One region of the Clostridium sp. 29_15 genome, then DNA from elsewhere that is predicted to be linked to it. Evidence: predicted binding sites of a transcription regulator. Region 1 holds the regulator's gene; the other holds the start of a gene.
The links. The regulator CtsR, encoded in region 1, represses protease genes until heat stress. The targets are predictions, from matches to a motif close to AAGGTCAANNAAGGTCAAAT.
Positions count from the first base shown of each region.

Region 2: the regulator CtsR is predicted to act here: its motif matches at 2,521-2,540, upstream of clpB (ATP-dependent chaperone ClpB).

Region 1 is NZ_MNRT01000004.1:5,022-9,471, reverse strand. It holds gene BHW04_RS00610 (ATP-dependent Clp protease ATP-binding subunit) at 1-1,348, opposite strand, end outside; gene BHW04_RS00605 (CtsR family transcriptional regulator) at 1,500-1,955, opposite strand; gene BHW04_RS00600 (MBL fold metallo-hydrolase) at 2,117-2,752, shown strand; gene BHW04_RS00595 (DUF362 domain-containing protein) at 2,808-2,978, opposite strand; gene BHW04_RS00590 (PSP1 domain-containing protein) at 3,121-4,032, opposite strand; gene BHW04_RS00585 (DNA polymerase III subunit delta') at 4,034-4,450, opposite strand, start outside.
Region 2 is NZ_MNRT01000016.1:32,367-36,816, forward strand. It holds gene BHW04_RS02030 (helix-turn-helix domain-containing protein) at 1-287, shown strand, start outside; gene BHW04_RS02035 (helix-turn-helix domain-containing protein) at 326-2,392, opposite strand; gene clpB (ATP-dependent chaperone ClpB) at 2,589-4,450, shown strand, end outside.

The DNA of each region.
Region 1 (4,450 bases):
CCTTATCTCTTAAGTTAGCTGCCTTTTCAAAATCCTGATTTTTTATGGCATCTTCCTTTTCCGTAACAGACTTTTCAATATCAATTTCTTTTTGCTTAAGTTCTGGTGGCAAAGTAAGCTTAGATATCCTTACCTTTGAAGCTGATTCATCAATTAAATCAATGGCCTTATCAGGCATAAATCTATCAGTAATATATCTATCTGCTAGCTCTACGGCTTTCTTTAATGCCTCATCAGTTATCTTTACTTTATGATGTGATTCATATTTATCTCTTAAGCCATATAATATCTTTAAAGTTTCTTCTTTATTTGGTTCTTCAATATTAATTGTCTGAAACCTTCTTTCTAAAGCGGCATCTTTTTCAATATACTTTCTATACTCATCAATGGTTGTAGCTCCAATACATTTGATTTCTCCTCTTGCAAGGGCAGGTTTTAGTATATTAGATGCATCTATAGCACCTTCAGCTCCTCCAGCTCCAACTATGGTATGAATTTCATCAATGAAAACAATAATTTTATCTTCATTTTTTAATTCATTCATTACCTTCTTTAAACGTTCCTCAAATTCTCCTCTATATTTTGCTCCTGCCACCATGGAAGTAATATCTAATGTTACAAGTCTTGTTTCCTTTAGACTTTCCGGAATATCACCTGCAACCATCTTTTGAGCTAATCCTTCTATAACAGCAGTCTTTCCAACGCCAGGCTCACCAATAAGGCATGGATTGTTCTTTACTCTTCGGCAAAGTATCTCTAGTACCCTTTGAGTTTCCTCATCTCTACCTATAACAGGATCAAGTTTTCCTTCCTTAGCAATCTGAGTTAAATCTCGACTATACTGATCCAGCATTGGAGTCTTATTTTGCTTTTTTTCTTTATTTAATATTTTCTTATTATCTCTAAAATCATTGCCTGATATATACTTTTCCAATTCATCTTTAATCTCCTGCATATCAATCTTACATGTACTTAAAATCGTATATGCAACCCCCTCACTACCATTGATAAGTGCTTCTAAGATGTGTTCTGGTGTGATGAAGCTATGATTAAATTTTCTTCCTATATCTATACTGTCATCAAAAAGCCTTTTTGCCCTAGGAGTTAAAAGCATATCTCCTGTTACTATTTCTTCATCTCCAAATCCTAAATATTCTTCTATCATCTTTTTTACTTTATCTAAAGTAATCATTCTGTTATTTAAAACTTGACTAGCATAGCCACCTTCTTTTAAAATTCCAAGTAAAATATGTTCTGTCCCTATATACCCATGCTTAAAATTCTGTGATTCCTGTTGTGCTTCAATTAGCACCACTTGTGCTCTTTCCGTAAACCTCCCAAATATCATCATTGCACCTCCATACCATATAGAACTATCCTTTTTAGCTATTCTATCCCAATTTGTATTATTTAATCTTTATAAATATTTATGACTAATATAGCAATTTAATTCTGTCATCGCACTACTATATAGTAATTTTAATAAGTTAAGTGCTTCATTATGATAATAAAATATTGACCATACCTTTTAAAATATCTGCACGAACTTTATTTTTATCTTCCACTAAGCCTAAAGTTCTATCGTTTACAGCTATTTTGATTAGTTCATATTCCCTTACTGTAATTATATTTAATTCTAGCAAATGCTCAACTATAGATACTGCACTTTGATAAGTTATACTTGAACCTATTGCTTCATTTAATATAGAAATTTTTTCTTGACCACTTTTATGGTATATCCTTTTAACTATGATATATCCCCCTCCACCTCTTCTACTTTCAATAATATATCCCTTTTCACAAGTAAACCTTGTAGTTAATACATAGTTAATTTGTGAGGGAGCACAGTTAAATTTATCTGCCAATTCATTTCTTTGAATTATTGCTTGATTGTCATCTGTTTCATCAATCAATGAATAAATGAAATCTGCAATTGTATCTGATATTCTTGCCATAATATTACCTTCCTAACGCATTGACCTTCTTTGACTTTAATTATATACAATTACTTTTCCACTGTCCATAAGCTAAATTTTAAAAAAATTCCCTACTTATGAATTATTCCCAAATTATTACTTAAACTAAATAATAATATGTTTAATAGGATGTGATAAACATGAAAATTCAATGGTTTGGCAATAGCACATTTTTGTTAACTACTAACTTAGGTAAAAAGATATTACTAGACCCCTTTAATATTTTTAGTACATTAAATGAAAATATTACTGCTAATATTTCTACCTTCAGTAGGCCTATAGACTTTTCTTCTGCTAAAAACATAAAAATCTTTGGAAAAATAGTAAATACTGATTGCAACTCTGCTATTGAAAACATTAAAGTAGAAGGCTATAAATGTAAAAGTGATTCAATTAATGGTTTAAAAAGAGGTCCAAATATAATTTATCTATTTAAAGTAGATAATTTAAAGATTTGTCATTTAGGCTATCTAGGCGAGTTTATTAATAATGAGCTAATAAAGATATTAAGTAATGCTGATATTCTTTTCATACCTATTGGCGGTAATCTTTGCTTAAATGGAATTGATGCATACTCTTTATCTGAAAAGCTTAATGCAAAATATATAATTCCAATGTGCTATAAAAATAATTATAACAATTTTTACTTTAATGGCCCTAAGGATTTTTTATCATCTTGTAAAAATGTAGTTTCAATAAAAACTGACACTGTTTATCTTTCAGATTTCTATAATAGCAATATTCCTTCTACAATACTTATGCATAATGTATTATAAAATCTGATTTTATATAATAAAAAGAGATATCTTCCTAGATATCTCTCCCCCCACACTATTCTTGAACTGGTGCTCCAACTGGACAAACATTTGCACAGTTACCACAGTCAATACAAACATCAGCATTTATTTCGAACTGAGTATCTCCTTGAGATATAGCATCTACTGGACATTCTGCAGCACAAGCACCACAGCTAATGCATGAATCTTGAATTGAAAAAGCCATTTAAAAACACCTCCCATTATTTAATAACTCTACATATCTATTTTATCATATCCACTATTCATTTCAAGTCTATAAAGACCAGCTTTGTTGTTTTCTCATATAAATATTAAATATTGTTATTAATTTCTTTTAAATTGGAATTCTATCTATCTTTCATTAAGTCTTTCATCAATTTTCTATCTTCTTCAGATGTAACTTCTAATTTAATATCTGAATCATCAACTGAATCTTCATAGCTTCCTTCTAATAGTTCAATATTTTCAATTTTATAATCTTCTAAAACTTCATCTTCAGTCTTTTTACATTTTAATTTTACTTTTACACTTTCCTTAATTATATTATTAGAAACTACCACACCAGTTCCACCTTCTGTTTTTACAATAGAACCTACTTTTGGAATTCTTTTTCTAATATCTTCATATGTACTCTGCTCATAATTTAAACAACACATTAATCTTCCACATATTCCTGATATCTTCGTTGGGTTCAGTGATAAATTTTGTTCCTTAGCCATTTTTATTGAAACAGAAGCAAAGTCTCCTAAGAATGTTGAACAACACATTTGTCTACCACAAGGTCCAAGTCCTCCCAGCATTTTAGCCTCATCTCTTACACCTATCTGCCTTAGTTCAATACGTGTTTTAAATATTGTTGCAAGATCTTTTACTAGCTCTCTAAAATCAACCCTTCCATCTGCTGTGAAATAGAATATTACCTTATTATTATCAAAAGTATATTCTACATCTATAAGTTTCATGGTAAGCTTATGTTCAGCTATCTTTTTTAAACATATACTGAAAGCATCTTTTTCCTTTTCCTTATTTTGATTATGTTTTTCTATATCACTGCCAGTAGCAACTCTTAATACACTTTTTAGTGGTGCAATTACATCATTTTCATTTATTTCCTTTAACCCAATGACACATTCACCAAATTCTATTCCTCTAGCTGTTTCTACCACTACAAAGTTTCCCTTTTCTATATCTAAACCTGCTGGATCAAAATAATATATCTTGCCAGCTTTCTTAAATCGTACTCCTATAACTTTAATCATTTTAACCCTCCATAAAGTCCATAAGCATTATTCTTACAGTCATTGCCCAACTAACATTATTTTTAATATTCTTTCTGGCTTCCTGCAAACCTAATAGCATTTTATTTAGTTTTTTAAAAGACATCTCATTAGTTAATCTTTCTATTGACCTAATTTTGTCTCTATTTATAATTAAATTTTCATTATAAACTTCTTTATTTACTAATATATCTCTTATAAATGAAGATAATACATTTACTACTTCTTCCTTATTTTGTTTATATGAAACCAATTGCTCTTCCTTTTCTAAAATTGCTTCTATTTCATTATTAGTCAATTGTAAAAGCAAGTCCACAATCTTATCTCTCAACTCCTGTAGCTCTGTATCACTAAAATATCTATCTATTCTTCCAGGTATTCCTTCACTGAAAGCTATTGC
Region 2 (4,450 bases), on a different contig from region 1:
CTGTTTCTATTTGTGATACTGCTTTGAATTTATCTATATGCTTTAATGACTTACATCTTATTGAAAGAGCATATTATTTTAAAGGAATGCTTTTACAAAAAAATAATAAATATAGAGAAGCAGAAATGTATATGAATTTATCTACAGATTCTTTATTTAGATTTGCCAATAAAGAAGAGAGATATAAGAGATGTCTGGAAATGGCTGATTTATATTATAATTTAAATGAACCAAAAGAATGTATAAAATATTTTACTTTAGCTATGAATTTAGAAAAGAAGCTATAAAAGATAAGCAAAACTGCTTATCTTTTTATAAATAATTGTTATTTTATGTTTCGTAAAATTATTAGTTTTGCACCGTATCCATTTAATTCAGTAATTATATTTAAGACAGAATTTTTTTTGCTGTATTTAAATTCAATTTTAGGATAAGAAGCTTTATGGAGTATTTCTTTTTCTTCTTTGTTAAGTCTTTTAGGAGAGCCCATAGAAAGCCAATAGTTATAGGAAGAACCAGTGCTTTCATCGATGGTATAAGTGATTATCCTTGTTGAACTTTTTAAATTAGCTATATTTAAAGAGTATTTCTTTTTAAAGGATTTTTTTAATATACCATTTTTATAGATAGTTTCATATTTAGCTAAAGAGTCCATATCGTTATTATGACAATATAGAAGTATAGCACATAGGTCATCAGATTTAGTTACGATACAACCATCATCAATGGATACTATTTCATCAGCCAGCTTGCTTAAAAGATAAAAAGCATAATAAGATGGTTTACGTATCCCCATATCATTAACAATTCCAGAGGCTCCAATAAATACTTCGTTAGTGATGTTGGTAGCTTTTTCTAACACATCAAAATTTCTTAAAAATGAAAGGTTATCCTTTTTAAAGATAGTACTGTGTATTATATAAGGAAGCATGTAAGAAGTGTCATATATTTGATTTAAAGTGTTTTCAATGATAAAATCATTATCCAAAATTTTGAAATTAAATTCACTATTTAGAAAATCTAAAAGATTATTTTTAATTTCTTTGTTTATGGTAGAAGAAAATTGAAATTTTAAGTGTTCTATAGGTGAAAAATCTAATGCTGAAAAATATTCAATAAAGCTTTTTAAAACATTTCTATATTTTTCGGTGGTAAAGGTTAAATTATCAATAACTATTAATGGTTTTATGTCAATATCATAAAGAAATTCTAATACAGATTTAGCTCTATTCCAATTATAAAAGTCAGAATCTATGAAGACCCCCATATCGTTATGGAACATCTTTTCCAGTCTACCATAAGTAAAGTGTATTTCTTCTTGCACCTCTTCTAAAATATCTTTATTATCTTCAATTAACAGGTCGAAAGCTTCACCGAGATTTAAAATATCTTTGAAATTATTATCAAATATATTTAATGATTCATTCATGTTTATATGTATATTCCAAAGTTTATTTTCAAAATTAAACCTATCATAGTTTTCTAAATTATATGATAATAAATTAAGAGCATTATTTAAATCTAAGGAAGTAATATTTTTGGAATTATCAAAATCCTTTTCGTTTAAATAATATTTCTTTCTGTATTGAAGGGGGGTACAACCAAAATATAATTTAAAGTTTTTATTATAATAACGTACATGGGAAAAACCTATTTCTTCAGATATTTCAGTTATACTCATAGAAGTATCTAAAAGAAGTTTAATTGATTCCTCTATACGAGTAAGATTTATTAAATGAGTAAAACTGTGGCCAGTAGCATATTTAATTTCATGAGATAAATAATGTGGACTAAGAAATTCCTTTTTAGCTATTTCCTGTAAGGTTATATTATTGTTATAATTATTAAAGATATACTTAGAGATTCGATGATATCTATCTAGTTGTTCTGATTTTTCTTTAAGCTCCTCTTTATCGGTAGTAAGGTAGTGAAAATTATTTATTAAATGATAAAGCAAGTTGATTAGAATATCTTCTATTTGTTCGTCGAAATCATCTAGAGTCTGAACAAATTCACATAATATTTTGCAAAGAAGAGATTTAAGCTCATCATATTTTTCGCCACTTTGATCCTCTTCATCGTTAGAATTAGTATAAAAGAAAACATTTCTAATATCCTTATAATATTTTTCGAAGAAATCAGGATCGATTTGAAATATCAACACTTTATTATCACTTTCGCTGGAGAATGAATGACATTCATCAGGGTTAATTATTTCAACTTCATTTTCTTTTAAAATAAAACTATCTGTATCTATGGAAATATTGATAGTTCCCTCCAGTACATAAATGATCTCGGTGGAACTATGCCAGTGAGTGGGATAATTATGAATATTATAATACGAAATATTCACTGGTAGATTTAAAGGATAGTTTATATATTGCTTTCTCAAAATTTCACCTCTTTTATCTAAAATTATCTTTTTTACTATCTTAAGCTTATGGTAAATATTATATCAATTAATTTATTATAAAACAAAAATACTGGTAATAATATAAAAAGAAAAAAGATAAAAATATACTTTGACTTTCTTTGACTTTTATATTACTATAATAATATAGTAAGAAAAAATAAACGAGGTGAAATAAATGAACGTTGAAAAAATGACATTAAGAGTACAACAAGCATTAAATGACGCCAATTTAACAGCAGTAAAATATAGTCATCAACAAATTGATATAATTCACTTATTTTCTGCTTTATTAGAACAAGAAGATGGATTGGTACCTAATATTTTCACAAAGATGGGCATTAATATAAAAATGATGAAATTAGATGTTGCATCAGCTTTAGAAAGAATGCCAAAGGTATCAGGCAGTGGTTCTGAAGGTGCAGGACCATATATAACAAGGGATATTGATAGGGTGCTTATTGCAGCAGATGAAATAGCAAAAGAATTTAAAGATTCATATATAAGTGTAGAACATCTTATGCTTGCTATATTAGATGTAGATAAAAAAGGATCAACTAAAGAGATTTTAAATAAATATGGTGTTAATAAGAAGAGCTTTATGAAAGTACTTCAGGAAGTAAGAGGAAGCCAAAGAGTTGATACACAAGATCCAGAAGGAACATATGATGCTCTTGCTAAATACGGTACGAATCTTGTGGAGCTAGCTAAGAAGCATAAGCTTGATCCAGTTATAGGAAGAGATGATGAAATAAGAAGAACAGTAAGAATACTTTCTAGAAGAACTAAGAATAATCCAGTGCTTATTGGTGAGCCAGGTGTAGGTAAAACTGCTATTGTAGAAGGGCTTGCTGAAAGAATTGTTCGAGGAGATGTACCAGAAGGTCTAAAGGATAAGATTATCTTTTCATTAGATATGGGTTCATTGATTGCTGGAGCAAAGTATAGAGGTGAGTTTGAAGAAAGATTAAAAGCTGTATTGAAAGAAGTTCAAAATAGTGAAGGAAGAATTATTTTATTTATTGACGAGATCCATACTATTGTTGGTGCTGGTAAAACAGATGGGGCAATGGATGCTGGTAATTTAATTAAGCCACTTTTAGCTAGAGGAGAACTTCACTGTATAGGTGCAACAACCTTTGATGAATATAGACAATATATAGAAAAGGATAAGGCTCTAGAGAGAAGGTTCCAACCAGTAATTGTTGATGAACCATCAGTAGAAGATGCAATTTCTATTTTAAGAGGGTTAAAAGAAAGATTTGAAATTCATCATGGTGTTAGAATTCATGACTCAGCATTAGTTGCAGCAGCAAAATTATCAGATAGGTATATATCAGATAGATATTTACCAGATAAGGCTATAGATCTTATTGATGAAGCAGGTGCTATGATAAGAACAGAAATAGATTCTCTACCATCAGAGCTTGATGTTGTAAGAAGAAAGCTTATGCAACTTGAAATTGAAAAAGAAGCATTGACTAAGGAAAAGGATGAAGGTTCTAAAAAGAAGTTAGAAGCTCTTGAAAAGGAATATGCAGAGCTTAAGGGTAAAAATGATGAAATGACTGCCAAATTTGAAAGAGAAAAAGGTGCCATAGATAAACTTAAAGAGTTGAAGAGTAGGCTTGATGATGCTAGAGGAAACTTAGAGCAAGCTCAAAGAAATTATGACTATAATAAGGCAGCTGAAATACAATATAGTGAAATTCCATCATTAGAAGAAGCTATTAAGCAGATGGAAGTAGAGGTAAAGGAGAATTATGAAGGTGCACTTCTTAAGGAAGAAGTAACTGAGGAAGAAGTTTCTCAAATACTTTCAAAATGGACAGGAATTCCAGTATCTAATCTTCTAGAAGGTGAAAGAGAAAAATTATTAAGACTAGAAGATGAAATGGAAAAGAGGGTTATTGGTCAAAGTGAAGCAGTTACCGCAGTTACATCAGCTATTTTAAGAGCTAGAGCAGGATTAAAGGACATAAATAGACCAATAGGATCATTCATCTTTTTAGGTCCAACAGGTGTAGGTAAAACAGAACT